3 regions of the Streptomyces sp. NPDC046925 genome follow, and region 1 is predicted to be linked to each of the others. Evidence: riboswitches for the same ligand, from Rfam matches in the RefSeq annotation. Region 1 holds a riboswitch; each other region holds the start of a gene.
What was found. A riboswitch is a leader RNA that binds a small molecule or an ion and turns the genes downstream of it on or off. The one in region 1 is predicted to bind thiamine pyrophosphate.
Positions count from the first base shown of each region.

Region 2: it holds a riboswitch for thiamine pyrophosphate, as region 1 does, so the genes downstream of both, ABZ906_RS36060 (thiamine ABC transporter substrate-binding protein) here and thiC (phosphomethylpyrimidine synthase ThiC) in region 1, are expected to answer to the same signal.
Region 3: it holds a riboswitch for thiamine pyrophosphate, as region 1 does, so the genes downstream of both, thiM (hydroxyethylthiazole kinase) here and thiC (phosphomethylpyrimidine synthase ThiC) in region 1, are expected to answer to the same signal.

Region 1 covers NZ_JBEYWZ010000005.1:455,853-460,923, forward strand. Annotated here, with positions in the region: gene ABZ906_RS23565 (SsgA family sporulation/cell division regulator) at 1-231, shown strand, start outside; gene ABZ906_RS23570 (YibE/F family protein) at 289-1,758, opposite strand; TPP riboswitch at 1,830-1,985, shown strand; gene thiC (phosphomethylpyrimidine synthase ThiC) at 1,978-3,759, shown strand; gene ABZ906_RS23580 (hypothetical protein) at 3,861-4,736, opposite strand; gene ABZ906_RS23585 (metallophosphoesterase) at 4,919-5,071, opposite strand, start outside.
Region 2 covers NZ_JBEYWZ010000012.1:180,228-185,298, forward strand. Annotated here, with positions in the region: gene ABZ906_RS36040 (endonuclease/exonuclease/phosphatase family protein) at 1-117, shown strand, start outside; gene ABZ906_RS36045 (DUF6233 domain-containing protein) at 148-480, opposite strand; gene ABZ906_RS36050 (hypothetical protein) at 550-948, opposite strand; gene rlmN (23S rRNA (adenine(2503)-C(2))-methyltransferase RlmN) at 1,095-2,201, shown strand; TPP riboswitch at 2,241-2,357, shown strand; gene ABZ906_RS36060 (thiamine ABC transporter substrate-binding protein) at 2,460-3,545, shown strand; gene ABZ906_RS36065 (iron ABC transporter permease) at 3,521-5,071, shown strand, end outside.
Region 3 covers NZ_JBEYWZ010000004.1:591,312-596,382, forward strand. Annotated here, with positions in the region: gene thiD (bifunctional hydroxymethylpyrimidine kinase/phosphomethylpyrimidine kinase) at 1-13, opposite strand, end outside; gene thiE (thiamine phosphate synthase) at 10-648, opposite strand; gene thiM (hydroxyethylthiazole kinase) at 887-1,720, opposite strand; TPP riboswitch at 1,714-1,839, opposite strand; gene ABZ906_RS21195 (ArsI/CadI family heavy metal resistance metalloenzyme) at 2,192-2,665, opposite strand; gene ABZ906_RS21200 (metalloregulator ArsR/SmtB family transcription factor) at 2,745-3,152, shown strand; gene arsB (ACR3 family arsenite efflux transporter) at 3,149-4,246, shown strand; gene ABZ906_RS21210 (arsenate reductase ArsC) at 4,239-4,661, shown strand; partial or broken gene ABZ906_RS21215 (N-acetyltransferase family protein) at 4,735-5,055, shown strand.

The sequences.
Region 1 (5,071 bases):
GATGTGCACATCGCGCCCACCGATCCCGAACTGCTCGACGAGGTGCACATCAGGCTTCAGGTCGGTGCGGACCAGGCGCTGTTCCGGGTGGGGATCCCGCCGCTGCTCGCCTTCCTGGACCGTACGGACAAGTTGGTGCCGCTCGGGCAGGAGCGGGCGCTCGCGGACTTCGAGACGCATCTGGACGAAGCGCTGGACCGGATCCTCGCCGAGGAGCAGAGCGCGGGTTGACGCCGGGAGCCGGGTGAAGCCGTACGGCAGATTGGGGCATTTTGTGGCATCGGGGGCTCAGGCCTTGCGACGCCGGCCCTTTCCGCCACGGGTCTGCTTGGGAGCAGGGGCGGCGCCGTTTCCCGTCCGGCCCGCGCCGCTTCCCGGCCGACCCGCACCGCTTCCCGGTCGACCCGCACCGCTTCCCGGTCGACCCGCACCGCTTCCTGCCCGGATCGCGCCGCCTTCCGACCGACCCGCGCCGCTTCCCGTCCGGTCCGCGGAGACCACCAGGGCCGCGAGCGCGGTCGTGACCGGCACCGAAGCGACCAGGCCGATCGAACCGACCAGCGTGCGCACGATCTCCTCGGCCACCAGCTCGCTGTTGGCCACCGTGCCCACGCTGCTCTGCGCGATCGAGAAGAGCAGCAGGAGGGGCAGCGCCGCGCCCGCGTAGGCCAGGACGAGGGTGTTGACGACCGAGGCGATGTGATCGCGGCCGATGCGGATGGCCGCGCCGTACAGCCGGCGCCAGCCCATCGTGGGGTTGGCCTGGTGCAGTTCCCAGACGGCGGACGTCTGGGTCACCGTCACGTCGTCGAGCACGCCGAGCGAGCCGATGATGACCCCCGCGAGCAGCAGACCGCTCATGTCGATGGACGGGTACAGGCCGTGGATCAGGCCGGTGTTGTCGTCCGTGTTGCCGCTCAGGGACGCCCAGCCGATGAAGAGCGAGCCGAGCAGCCCGATGAGGAGCAGGGAGATCAGGGTGCCGAGTACGGCGACCGACGTACGGGCCGTGAGGCCGTGGCACAGATAGAGCGCGATCAGCATGATGGCGCTGGCCCCGATCACCGCCACGACCAGCGGGTTCGAGCCCTGGAGGATCGCGGGCAGGATGAAGAACGTGAGGACCAGGAAGCTCAAAGCCAGGGCGACCAGGGCCATGACGCCGCGCATCCGTCCCACCACGACGACGGCGAGCGCGAAGATCCCGGCGAGCAGCGCCATGGGGAACTTCCGGTTCACGTCGGTGACCGAGTACTGCAGTTCCTCGGGAGCCGTGGGTTCGTAGGCGACCACCACCTCCTGTCCCTGGCGCAACTGCCGCGGTGAGTCGGGCTGGACGATCTCGGTGAACGTGCGGCCCGTGTCCTTGCCGCTCGTCACCTCGATCGTCGCCTTCTTGCAGACGCCCTTCGAGCGGGATTCCGCGGACTGCCCCTCCGCGGTGGAGGTGTCGCCGTTGGGCGGCGTCTGGGAGGCGTTGACGTCCTTGCAGGGGAGCTCCTGCACCTTCGTCACGTCGGCCGACTGGGTCTGGCGGTCGAAGCCGACTCCGGTGCGCTCATGGTCCGGTGCGCCACCCGGCCAGAACACCGCGAGCCCCACGACGACCGCCGTGGCGAAAGGAATCAGCACGGCCGCGATGACCTTGCGCAGATGCTTGGAGACGGGCGCCGCCGGACCGTGGCTGTGGGAGTGCCCATGCGGGTCCGGAGGCGTGTTCGGGACGGGCGGCTGGGACGGCGGCTCTGTGGTGGTCACTGCCCGATCATCGCAAGAACGGAGAGGGCCCTCTGTTCAGCGCGCCCGATATGACGCTAGCGTGGAGCCACCTTTGCAAACGCGGGAGCTCGGAGCACCGGGCTGAGAGGGCGCTGAACTCCGTACGAAGCGGCACGAAAAGTGCACGATCCGTACGGAATCCGCTGCGTCGACCGCCGAACCTGTTACCGGGTAATGCCGGCGTAGGGAGTAGGTCTCATGACCACATCGGACGCACGCACGCCTGCCTCGACGCAGAACCAGAGCATCGAGGTCGGGAAGTCCATCGGATGGCACAAGGCGTATGTCGAGGGCTCGCGCCCCGATCTGCGGGTGCCGGTCCGGCAGGTGCACCTCACCAACGGCAAGGCCGTGACCCTGTACGACACTTCGGGTCCGTACACCGACGAGTCCATCGACACCGACGTCCGCAGGGGCCTGGCACCCCTCCGCGAAAACTGGATCATCGCCCGCGGCGACACCGAGGAGTACACGGGCCGTCCGCCCCGCCCCGAGGACGACGGCATCAAGCACACCTCGCCGCGCGGCGGCCTGAAGAACCTCGACGCGGTCTTCCCCGGCCGCCCGCGCCAGCCGCGCAGGGGCCGCGGAGGCCAGGCGGTGACGCAGCTCGCGTACGCCCGCCGCGGCGAGATCACACCCGAGATGGAGTTCATCGGGATCCGCGAGAACCTCGATCCCGAGGTCGTGCGCGCGGAGGTCGCCGCGGGCCGCGCGGTCATCCCCGCCAACGTCAACCACCCGGAGATCGAGCCGATGATCATCGGCAAGAAGTTCCTGGTGAAGGTGAACGCCAACATCGGGAACTCCGCGGTGACCTCCTCCATCGAGGAGGAGGTGGACAAGATGACCTGGGCGACCAAGTGGGGCGCCGACACGGTCATGGACCTCTCCACCGGGCGCAACATCCACACCACCCGCGAGTGGGTCCTGCGCAACTCCCCCGTCCCCATCGGCACCGTGCCGCTCTACCAGGCCCTGGAGAAGGTCGACGGCCAGGCCGAGGCGCTGACCTGGGAGATCTACAAGGACACGGTCATCGAGCAGGCCGAGCAGGGCGTGGACTACATGACGGTGCACGCGGGCGTGCGCCTTCCGTACGTCCCGCTCACCGCCAACCGCAAGACGGGCATCGTCTCGCGCGGCGGCTCGATCATGGCCGCATGGTGCCTCGCGCACCACAAGGAGAGCTTCCTCTACGAGAACTTCGAGGAGCTCTGCGAGATCCTCGCGTCGTACGACGTGACGTACTCGCTCGGCGACGGCCTGCGCCCCGGTTCGATCGCGGACGCCAACGACGAGGCGCAGTTCGCCGAGTTGCGCACTCTCGGGGAACTCAACACGATCGCCAAGCGTCACAATGTACAGACGATGATCGAGGGCCCGGGCCACGTCCCGATGCACAAGATCAAGGAGAACATCGACCTTCAGCAGGAGATCTGCGAGGAGGCGCCGTTCTACACGCTCGGCCCGCTGACCACCGACATCGCGCCCGCGTACGACCACATCACCTCCGGCATCGGCGCCGCGATGATCGGCTGGTGGGGCACGGCCATGCTCTGCTACGTCACGCCCAAGGAGCACCTGGGCCTGCCCAACCGCGACGACGTGAAGACCGGCGTCATCACGTACAAGATCGCTGCCCACGCGGCGGATCTCGCCAAGGGGCATCCGGGCGCGCAGGACTGGGACGACGCGCTCTCGGACGCGCGCTTCGAATTCCGCTGGGAGGACCAGTTCAACCTGGCCCTCGACCCGGTCACGGCACGGGAGTTCCATGACGAGACGCTGCCGGCGGAGCCCGCGAAGACGGCGCACTTCTGCTCGATGTGCGGGCCGAAGTTCTGCAGCATGAAGATCTCGCACGACATCCGGCGTGAGCACGGCGGCACGCAGGAGGAGATCGCGGCGGGCATGGACCAGAAGTCCAAGGAGTTCGCGGCAGCCGGAAACCGCGTGTACCTGCCGATCGCCGACTGAGCGGCGTACGGCACCGCGTTATGGCAATGCGTTACGGCACGGCGCTTCGGGCGGACGGTCATCGCCGCCCGCCCGAAGCCGCGTCGCGTACCACTTCGGTACTACTCCGGCTTGTGTTCGGGACCGCCGAAGTCCGGGCTCGAGAAGTCCGGGCTCGAGTAGCTCGGGCGCGCTCCCGTCGTCTGCCCGCCGCCCGGGCTGCTGAACCCCGGCCTGTGATAGCCGAGGTGAGGCATCCGGCTGTGCGGATCCCCGGCCGGTGTGCGGGCCGCGTGAGCCGCTCCCGGATCCGCGAGCGCCTCCCGCAGGAACGGCAGGACGCCGCGCTCCAGGAGTGCCTTGCCCCAGGCTTCCCTGGCGCGGACCACCTCCTCGTTCTGATCGCCGTACGAACCGGCCTGGAGCGAGGTGGAGCCATTGCGCAGCGCGGTCAGGAGCAGACCGACCGCGGCGACCAGGATGCCGCCCGCGGTGAGCGCGCCGAACAGCCATCCCGCGGTGAGCAGGGTGTCCGCGAAGGCGGGCTCGGGGGTGAGCATCTTCAGGATGTAGCCGACGAGCAGGAAGATCGCGGCGGCCGCCCCGGCGAGAAGGGGCGCGAGCACCGCGACGACGGCGACGGCTCCGGCCCCCGAAGCCTGAACGGTGACCTCCCCCATCGTCGTGGCGATGCCGAGCCCGCCGGAACCGGCTTCCGCCGTGCCCTCGGTGCTCCGCTCACGGATCGGTGATGCGGCAGATCCGCCTTCGCGCAGTTCTTCGCGGACCTTCACGTAGTGCGTGTACTCGGTCGTTGCGGCGGCAGTGATCAGCGCAGTGGCGTTCAGCGCCATGGTGCGCAGCTGCTCCGGATTGAGCCGCTCGCCCAGTGCGGCTAGATCAGGACGGTTCGGTGCGGTGCGCAGCGCCTCATCGAGGATCCGCTCGTACTCGGGGCGGTCCTCATTGAGCAGTTGTGGAGCGCTGTTCATGTGCATCCCCCGATGCTCCGTAGGGCTTGGGAGCTCGCATGGCTGCGAGCCGTCGGGCAGAAACGGAGGGGAGCCTGCTACGGATAAGCCGATGGTAGAGCCGTGACGGCACGCGGTGACAGGGGGTTTCCAGAATTGGGCCCCCTGGCCCGCGTGATCGTGTAGAGGAGCGCCTGCCCAGCGAACGCTCAGTTATCCAGGGGCAGTTGGCAGACCAGCAGTTTTCCGGCCATGGTCACGCCGCCGTCCATGGCGATGGCCAGTCCGCCTGCGTAGATGTGCGGGCCCTCGATTACGGGACCGCCGCCGTCGGAGTCATCCTCCGAGCCGACATCGCCGAG
Region 2 (5,071 bases), on a different contig from region 1:
TGGCAGAGCAAGTTCGACTACGTCTTTCTGCGCGGCTTCGTCTCGCTGGAGCATGGCGTGCACCTGACCGAGTACTCGGACCACGACTTGGTGCACGCCGACCTGGGACCGGCGTAGCTCACTCCTCGTGGCCTCACTCCTCGTGGCTCACTCCAGTACGCCGAGCTCGGTGTCGGGACGGCAGTGCGGGCACGCGTCGATCTGCTCGTACAGCGCTTGGCGCGCCTGGTCCCTGCTGACGCCGCGGGACCGCTTGCCCGCCATGTGGCAGCCGCCGACGTGCACGTACACCGGGGCGCGCCCGTCGAGCCCCTGCTCGACCAGCCACTCGGGGACGGGCGGCCGGGCCCGCTCACCACGAACCCGCTCGGCCTCCCGCCGCTCGGCGACCCCGATCGCCTCGTCCAGCCGCTGAACCCACATGGCATGCCAGGTCCGCAGGGTGCGAAGACGCGGCAGGTCAGGCGGGAGGTCGCTCACATGTTCGAGTCTAAGGGGCTGGCCTGCGAGGCTTCGAAGAAGGTGAGGGGGTGGCTGCGTGCCCCGCGGTCAATCGACAGGCGCCGGCTGCACGGTGAGGGACCGGATCGCGATCCGCAGCCCGATCGCGGTGCCGCTGGTGGCCGCGATCAGCAGCGCAGCCACCAGCCAGAAACTGAGCGTCTGCCCCGTCGACAGCATCACGGCCGCACCGATGACGCCCCCGATCGGTAGTCCCACAAGGGGGTGCCAGTCCTCCTTGCGAACCGCGTACATAAAACCGGGGGCGAGCGCGAAGCCGCCGATGAACGTTGCGGCCATGCGCCTGCCGGCGTCCGGAACGGCCGGGCACCCGCGGCTGTTCGGGCAGGGCGGGCCATCCATCAGCCCGGCTATCCCCCAGGCCAGGCTGACCACGGCGGCGACGAAGGCAGTCAGCGCGACGAGACCCGTCCACTTCAGGAGCATCCGCAGATCTTAAGCGGGCATGTCATCTATTTCGATAGAAATTCCAAGGGGGGCGATCGCTGGGCCGGGCGTCGAGAACGCACGACGACCTCACCCGCAGGCGGTGACCCGGTCAGGGTCCGGATGTCTGCGACACTGGATGGACCATGCCTGTACCCGGAGAACTTACCTTTGTCGCGCCCCGTGGAGCCAAGAAGCCGCCGCGGCATCTCGCCGACCTCACGCCCGCCGAGCGCAAGGAAGCCGTCGCCGCCGTCGGCGAGAAACCGTTTCGCGCCAAGCAGCTCTCGCAGCACTACTTCGCGCGGTACGCGCACGACCCGGAGCAGTGGACCGACATCCCCGCCGGGTCGCGCGGGAAGCTGCAGGAGGCGCTGCTTCCCGAGCTGATGTCCGTGGTGCGGCACATCAGCTGTGACGACGACACCACGCGCAAGACGCTGTGGCGGTTGTTCGACGGGACGCTCGTCGAGTCCGTGCTCATGCGCTATCCCGACCGCGTGACGATGTGCATCTCGTCGCAGGCCGGGTGCGGGATGAACTGCCCGTTCTGTGCGACGGGGCAGGCCGGTCTCGACCGGAATCTGTCGACCGCCGAGATCGTGCACCAGATTGTTGATGGGATGCGCGCGCTCCGGGACGGGGAGATTCCCGGTGGGCCCGCCCGGCTCTCCAACATCGTCTTCATGGGGATGGGCGAGCCGCTCGCCAACTACAACCGGGTCACCGGAGCCATCCGCAGGCTGACCGACCCCGAGCCGGACGGCGTGGGGCTCTCCCAGCGCGGCATCACCGTCTCGACCGTCGGGCTCGTGCCCGCCATCCACCGGTTCGCCGACGAGGGCTTCAAGTGCCGGCTCGCCATCTCGCTGCACGCGCCGGACGACGAGCTCCGCGACACCCTCGTACCCGTCAACACGCGGTGGAACGTGCGTGAGGTCCTCGACGCGGGCTGGGCGTACGCGGCCAAGTCCGGGCGCCGCCTCTCCATCGAGTACGCGCTGATCCGGGACATCAACGACCACGCCTGGCGCGGTGACCGGCTCGGGCGGCTGCTCAGGAACAAGCCCGTGCACGTGAACCTGATCCCGCTGAACCCGACGCCGGGCTCGAAGTGGACGGCATCGCGGCCGGAGGACGAAAAGGCCTTCGTGGACGCCATCGCCGCTCACGGGGTGCCCGTCACGGTTCGTGACACCCGAGGTCAGGAGATCGACGGGGCATGCGGTCAGCTTGCCGCGTCGGAGCGTTAGTCTGGCTTGAACACAACTGCACAGCCGGAACACATCTTCATATTCCGACAGGGGAGCGCCACAGCGCTGAGAGTGCGGCACCAAGGACAGGTTGGCCGCAGACCCTCTGAACCTTGCCCGGGTCATTCCGGGTAGGAAGTTCGGACACCACTCAAGCTGTTGCGCCCTGCCCGCGAACCGGTCCGATCCGGCCTGGTCCGCGGGCAGGGCCGCGTCTCTTCCTGGTCACTCCAGGAGGATTGAACTCAGTTGAACTCAGTGAGCAGCATCAAGAAGAGCACTGCCATCGCGGTCGCGGTCGGCCTCGGAGCCGTCGCGCTCACCGCCTGCGGCGGCTCGTCGGGCAGTGGCGGCGAGACGGACTCCAAGAGCGTCACGCTCGTCAGCCATGACTCCTTCAACGTCTCCAAGGACGTACTGAAGGCGTTCGAGAAGAGCTCCGGGTACAAGGTCAACGTCCTCAAGGACGGCGACGCCGGAGCCGCCGTGAACAAGGCGATCCTGTCGAAGGACAACCCCCAGGGCGACGTCTTCTTCGGCGTCGACAACACCCTGCTCTCGCGCGCGCTCGACAACGGCCTCTTCCAGTCGTACGAGGCCAAGGGCTCGGACCAGATCCTTTCGCAGTTCCGCGTCGATCAGGGCAAGCATCGCGTCACGCCCGTCGACAGCGGCGACATTTGCGTCAACTACGACAAGAAGTACTTCGCCGACAAGAAGCTCGCGCCGCCGAAGACCTTCGCCGACCTGGCCAAGCCCGCCTACAAGAACCTGCTCGTGACCGAGAACGCCGCGACCTCCTCGCCCGGCCTCGGCTTCCTCCTCGGCACCGCCGCCCAGTACGGCGACGACGGCTGGCAGGGCTACTGGAAGAAGCTCAAGGCCAACGGCGTCAAGGTCGTCGACGGCTGGGAGCAGGCCTACAACGAAGAGTTCTCCGGATCCGCCGGTGGCAAGAAGGCCAAGGGCGACCGCCCGCTCGTCGTCTCCTACGCCTCGTCCCCGCCCGTCGAGGTGCTCTACGCCAAGCCGCAGCCCAAGGAGGCGCCGACCGGCGTCGCGACCGGCACCTGCTTCCGGCAGGTCGAGTACGCGGGTCTGCTCAGCAACGCCAAGAACGAGAAGGGCGGCAAGGCGCTGCTCGACTTCCTGATCGGCGCCGAGTTCCAGCAGGACATGCCGCTGAACATGTTCGTGAACCCGGTACGGAAGAACACCGAGCTGCCCGAGCTGTTCACCGAGCACGGGGTGAAGGTCGACGATCCGCAGACCATGGCTCCGAAGAAGATCGCCGACAATCGCGAGCAGTGGGTCAAGTCGTGGACCTCGCTCGTACTGAAGTAAGCAGACCCCGTAAGGGGCTCTCGCGCGGGAGCGCGGCGCGGCTCGGTCTCATGGCCGTGCCCGTCGCGTTCTTCGCGCTCTTCTTCGCCTACCCGGTCGCCGCGATCGTCGCGCGCGGCCTGAAGGTGGGCGGCCAGTGGCAGTTCGGGCGGATCGCGGACGTCGTGGCGCAGTCCGACGTCCGGCACGTGCTGTGGTTCACCACCTGGCAGGCGCTCGCGTCGACCGCGCTCACGCTGCTCATCGCGCTCCCCGGCGCGTACGTCTTCGCGCGCTTCGAGTTCAGGGGCAAGCAGGTGCTGCGGGCGGTCGTCACGGTGCCGTTCGTGCTGCCGACGGTCGTCGTCGGCACCGCGTTCCTCGCGCTGCTCGGCCGTGGCGGGCTGCTCGACGAGATGTGGGGCGTGCGGCTCGACACCACGGTGTGGGCGATCCTGCTCGCGCACGTCTTCTTCAACTACGCCGTCGTCGTACGGACGGTCGGCGGGCTCTGGGCTCAGCTCGACCCGCGCCAGGAGGAGGCCGCCCGGATGCTCGGCGCCTCGCGGTGGACGGCCTGGCGGACGGTGACGCTGCCCGCGCTCGGCCCCGCCGTCGCCGCGGCGTCCCTCATGGTCTTCCTGTTCACGTTCACCTCCTTCGGCGTCGTACAGATCCTCGGCGGACCCGCGTACTCGACCCTCGAAGTCGAGATCTACCGGCAGACCGCCCAGCTCCTCGACCTGTCGACGGCCGCCGTCCTGACGATCGTGCAGTTCGCGGCGGTCGGCCTGATCCTCGCCGTGCACGCGTGGACCGTGCGCAGACGGGAGACCGCGCTGAAGCTCGTCGACGCCGCCACGGTCGCGCGGCGACCGAGGGGCGCGGGGCAGTGGACGCTCCTCGGCGGGGTCATGGCCACGATCGCCGTACTGATACTGCTGCCGCTCGGAGTGCTGATCGAGCGATCGCTGAGCGGCCCGGGCGGGTACGGCTTCACCTACTACAGGGAGCTGACGTCGGCGGAGGGCGGAGCCTTCCTCGTCCCGCCGATCGAAGCGGTCTGGAACTCGCTCCAGTACGCGCTCGCCGCCACCGCCATCGCCCTGGTGATCGGCGGGCTCGCGGCGGCGGCGCTCACCCGGAAGGCCGGTCGCCTGGTGCGCGGTTTCGACGCGCTCCTGATGCTGCCGCTCGGCGTCTCCGCGGTGACGGTCGGCTTCGGCTTCCTGATCACGCTGGACAAGCCGCCGCTCGACCTGCGCTCCACCTGGATTCTGGTGCCGCTCGCGCAGGCCTTGGTGGGCGTGCCCTTCGTCGTACGCACCATGCTGCCCGTCCTGCGCGCGGTGGACGGACGCCTGCGCGAGGCGGCGGCCGTGCTCGGGGCGTCGCCGCTGCGGGCGTGGCGGGAGGTCGACCTGCCGATGGTGCGGCGGGCGCTGCTCATCGCCGCCGGGTTCGCCTTCGCCGTGTCGCTCGGTGAGTTCGGCGCGACCGTGTTCATCGCGCGGCCGGACAACCCGACGCTTCCCGTCGCCGTGGCA
Region 3 (5,071 bases), on a different contig from region 1:
GCGGGCTGGTCACGCGGGGATCTCCTGTCGTGGGATGCGGACGAGGGAACGGGCTGCGGCCTCGGGGTCGGGCTGTCCGCAGACCGCGCTGACGACAGCGATCCCGGCCGCACCGCTTGCCCGGACCGCGGCGGCCCGGGACACGCCGATCCCGCCGATGGCCACGCACGGCAGCGCGCTGGCCCGGACGATCTCGGCCAGGCCGCCCAGACCGAGCGGGGCGTCCGCGTCCGGCTTGGTGGACTGCTCGAACACCGGACCGACACCGAGGTGGTCGACGGCATCCGGTACGTGCGCCAGCTGTTCGGGACGGCTGACGGACAGGCCGATGTAGGCACGGGGTCCGAGCCGGCGCCGGGCGCTCATGGGGGAGAGGTCCCGCTGCCCCAGGTGGACGCCGTCCGCGCCCAACCGGACCGCCACATCCAGACGATCATTGACGATCAAGGGGACACCGGTGCCCGCGAGTTCGGCCTGGATCGTCCGCCCGAGCGCGCACAGCGTGCGGGCGTCCGCGTCCGGATCGCGCAACTGGACAGCGGTCACACCGCCCTTGACGGCGGCGGCCACGGTGGCCGCGACACCGCGCTCGCCGCAGAGCCGGGTGTCGGTGACGAGATACAGGGACAGGTCAAGCGGTGGTCGCATGGGTTGCTCCTTGGGGTTACCCGGCCGGGGAAGGGCGCGGGAAACGCATCGGGAGGTGCAGGGAAAGGCAGGGCCCTGACGCGCAGGAACCGTGAGCTGTCCGCAGGGATACGGGTGTGTGTCCGCAGGAACTATCAGACGGCGGGTGGGGGGGGCGGACCCCAGGACGGGCGGAGGCTGTTCAGCAGGTGGCGTCCGGGCCGGCCGCTCACCGTAGAACCGCTCAACACCCCTGCGCTCAGCGCAGGTTGAGATCCCGGGCGAGCCGGTCCGGGCTGAGCTCGTACAGCGCATCGATCAGCGCGACCGCGAACGTGCCGGGTCCCGCCGAGCCAGTGGCGGCGATCTCCGCGGCCACGGCGAGCAGACCCGACGCGGCAGTGGCGGCCAGCAGCGCGTCGCCGGTGACGGCCGTGCAGGCAGCCACCAGGGCGCCCAGTGAGCAGCCGGTTCCTGTCACCCGTTGCAGCAGCGGGTGCCCGTTGGCCACACGCACCACGCGCGTCCCGTCGGTCAGGACGTCCTCCGGGCCGCTCACGGCGACCGCGCAGCCGTAGCGCCGGCCCAGCGCGATGGCCGCGTCCAGCGCCGCCTCGGGGGCATCCGTACTGTCCACGCCGCGCCCGCCCGTGCCGCCGCTGTCCAGCGCCAGGATCTCGGAAGCATTGCCGCGAATGACCGCCGGAGGTGCGCTCTCCAGGAGTTCGCGCGCGAGGTCGGTGCGGCAGGGCAGCGGACCGACCGCCACCGGGTCGAGCACCCACGGGCGTCCGGCCCCGGCCGCTTCCTTGACCGCGACGCGCATCGCCTCGGCCGTCACGGACGTGACCGTACCCAGGTTGACCAGGACGCCCCCGGCCACCCGGGCCAGTGCTCCGGCCTCCTGCGCGCTGTGCACCATCGCGGGGGCGGCCCCCGCCGCGAGCAGCACGTTCGCGGTGAACTGCGACACCACGACGTTGGTCAGGCAGTGCACAAGGGGCGCGGAGCTCCGCACAGACGCGATCACGTCCGCCACGGCAGCACGGGAAACAGCAGGGCCGTTATGGGCAGGTATGGAGGCAGCGTCCATCGTCAGCACCCTTCCTACGCCGGCATTACCCGGTCCAGGTTCATGCGGTCGGCGGCAAGGGGAGCAAGTCCCGTCCGCCCTCTCAGCCCGGCTACTCCCGAGCTCCCGCGGTGGTCACCACGCAATGTACATCCCTGGGGGACGGGAGTGCGCACTTGGGGCGCACTCGGGTCCTCACGTCCCGACGCGCCCGGGCCCGGACTCCGCGTTCAGGCGCGCGATCTCCGCCGGGCGCCCAGCCCTCCGCGGCTGCGACAGTGCGCGCCGCCTTTCCACGCGCTGCCGTGTGCGCAGACGGTCACTGGCCACATGCGTAGTGCATGATCGTGAACGCGTGGCGCGTGCGAGCCGCGAGGGGCGAGTTCGAGGTCCTGCCGGACGAAGTCCGTTTCGACGCAGGGCTGTTGACGGATGGTCGGGGTGAATGGCTGCGCGGTGCCCCGCGAGACACCGCAGAGTCGGTGCGCTGGGCTAGCCGCCGCAGGCGCAGTTGGTCGCGGCCGGAACTTGCCCGGAGAGCTCGCTGGCGCAGCATGTGTCACCGCTCGCGCCGGCCCGGGCGCTCTTGCCGAGGGTGTCGGCGTCGGCCTTGACCACGTAGACCTCCCAGGGCTCCTGGCCGGGGCCGTGGACCCAGACCTTGTCCTGGAGGGCGTAGCAGCAGGAGGTGTCGTTCTCCTCGAAGGTCGCCAGTCCCGCGTCCTTGAGGCGGTCGGTGGCCGCGGTGACCTGGGCGGTGGACTCGACCTCGACGCCGAGGTGGTCAAGGCGGGTGTCCTGCCCCGGCTCGCCCTCGATGAGGACGAGCTTGAGCGGGGGCTCGGTGAGGGCGAAGTTGGCGTATCCCTCACGCCGCTTGGCCGGTTCGGTGCCGAACAGCTTCGCGTAGAAGGTGATCGACGCTTCGAGGTCGCTGACGCGCAGGGCGAGCTGAGCACGGGACATGGCGGCACTCCCATTCGCTTGTATCGATGTCTGTCGATGCAACATTGCGCCCTGGATCGAAGGGTGTCAACATAGAAGAATGTCGAATCAAGAGCTTGTGGTGTTGGGGCAGACCAGTGGGGCCGACGCGTGCTGCCCGGGGCTGCTGACCACCCCGCTGGACGAGGAACAGGCGGCCGACCTGGCGAAAGTCTTCAAGGCGCTCGGCGATCCGGTGCGCCTGCGGCTGCTGTCGATGATCGCTTCGCAGGCGGGCGGAGAGGTCTGCGTGTGCGACCTGACCCCGGCCTTCGACCTGTCGCAGCCGACCATCTCGCATCACCTCAAGCTGCTGCGGCAGGCCGGTCTGATCGACTGCGAGCGGCGCGGCACATGGGTCTACTACTGGCTGCTGCCGGAGATGACCGACCGCCTCGCGGGCATCCTGACCCGCCCCGCCGGCACGCCGCTGCCCGACCGCGGCGAGACGGCCGGTACTGCCTCGTGAGCGCTGCCGCACCTGAACAGGGCGTGGCAGGGCGGCTGTCGTTCCTGGACCGCTATCTGGCCGTGTGGATCCTCGCCGCGATGGCCGCCGGCCTCGGCCTGGGCCGCCTGGTCCCGGGGCTGGGAGACGCGCTGGCCGCCGTGACGGTAAGCGGGGTGTCCCTGCCGATCGCGCTGGGCCTGCTCGTGATGATGTATCCGGTGCTCGCCAAGGTCCGTTACGACCGGCTCGACACCGTGACCCGGGACCGGCGTCTGCTGCTGCCTTCGCTGCTGCTGAACTGGATCATCGGCCCGGCCCTGATGTTCGCCCTGGCCTGGCTGTTCCTGCCGGACCTGCCCGAGTACCGCACCGGCCTGATCATCGTCGGCCTGGCCCGCTGCATCGCCATGGTCATCATCTGGAACGACCTCGCCTGCGGACACCGGGAAGCGGCTGCCGTCCTCGTCGCGCTCAACTCGGTGTTCCAGGTGATCGCGTTCTCCGCGCTCGGCTGGTTCTACCTCCAGGTGCTGCCCGGCTGGCTCGGCCTGGAACAGACCGGACTCGACGTACCCGTCTGGGAGATCGCCCGCAGCGTCCTGATCTTCCTCGGCATCCCGCTCGCGGCCGGATACCTGACCCGCCGCATCGGCGAGAAGACCAGGGGCCGCGCCTGGTACGAGGCGAAACTGCTCCCGCGCATCGGCCCGTTCGCCCTGTACGGGCTGCTGTTCACCATCGTCATCCTCTTCGCCCTCCAGGGCGACGCCATCACCAGTCAGCCGCTGGACGTGGTCCGCATCGCGCTGCCGCTGCTGGTCTACTTCGCTCTCATGTGGGCCGGATCCATGGCGCTGGGCAAGGCCGTCGGCCTCGACTACCCGCGTACCACCACGCTCGCCTTCACCGCCGCGGGTAACAACTTCGAGCTGGCCATCGCCGTGGCCATCGCCACCTTCGGCGCCTCCTCGGGGCAGGCCCTGGCCGGCGTCGTCGGCCCGCTCATCGAAGTGCCCGTCCTGATCGGCCTGGTCTACGTGGCCTTGTACGCGCGCCGCTACTTCACCGCCCCAACCGCCGCCGCACCGCAGGAAGAGCCCACCCATGCCTGACACCCCTCAGCAACCGTCGGTGCTGTTCGTCTGCGTCCACAACGCCGGGCGCTCACAGATGGCGGCCGCCTTCCTCACCCACCTCGCCGGGAATCGCGTCCGGGTCCGGTCCGCCGGATCCGCCCCGGCCGACACGGTCAACCCGGCCGTGGTCGAGGCCCTCGGCGAGGTCGGCATCGACATCTCCGCCCAGGTGCCCAAGGTCCTCACCGTGGAAGCCGTCCAGGCCTCCGACGTCGTGATCACCATGGGCTGCGGCGACACCTGCCCCGTCTTCCCGGGCAAGCGCTACCTCGACTGGCAACTGCCCGACCCGGCAGGCCAAGGCGTCGACGCCGTCCGCCCCATCCGCGACGAGATCGAACAACGCATCCGCGCCCTGATCGACGACATCGCACCGACGGCCCGCGCATGACCGGCATAGACCGTTAGGACGTCGTCGGCATGATCGGGCCGCAGCGGTTCGATGCGAACGTCCCGGGTGCGACGGCGCCGTGCTCGGCTGGACCGCCGCATCCGCGGTCTCCGACCGGTGTACGTATGCCGGGGTGGTCGAGCACTCCGTGTACGTCCACCCCAACGCCCGTGGCCGGGGCATCGCCGCCGCCCTGCTCGCGGCTCCCATCACCTCGACGGAGACGGCGGGCATCTGGACGATCCAACCCGGCATTTTCCCCGAGAACACCGCCAGCCTCGCCCTCCACCGCAAGCTCTGCTTCCGCGAGACAGGCACCCGCGAACGCATCGGCCAGCATCACGGAACCTGGAGAGACGTCGTCATGATCGAACGACGAAGCCCCGCGCTCTGACCCGGCAGGTGCCTGG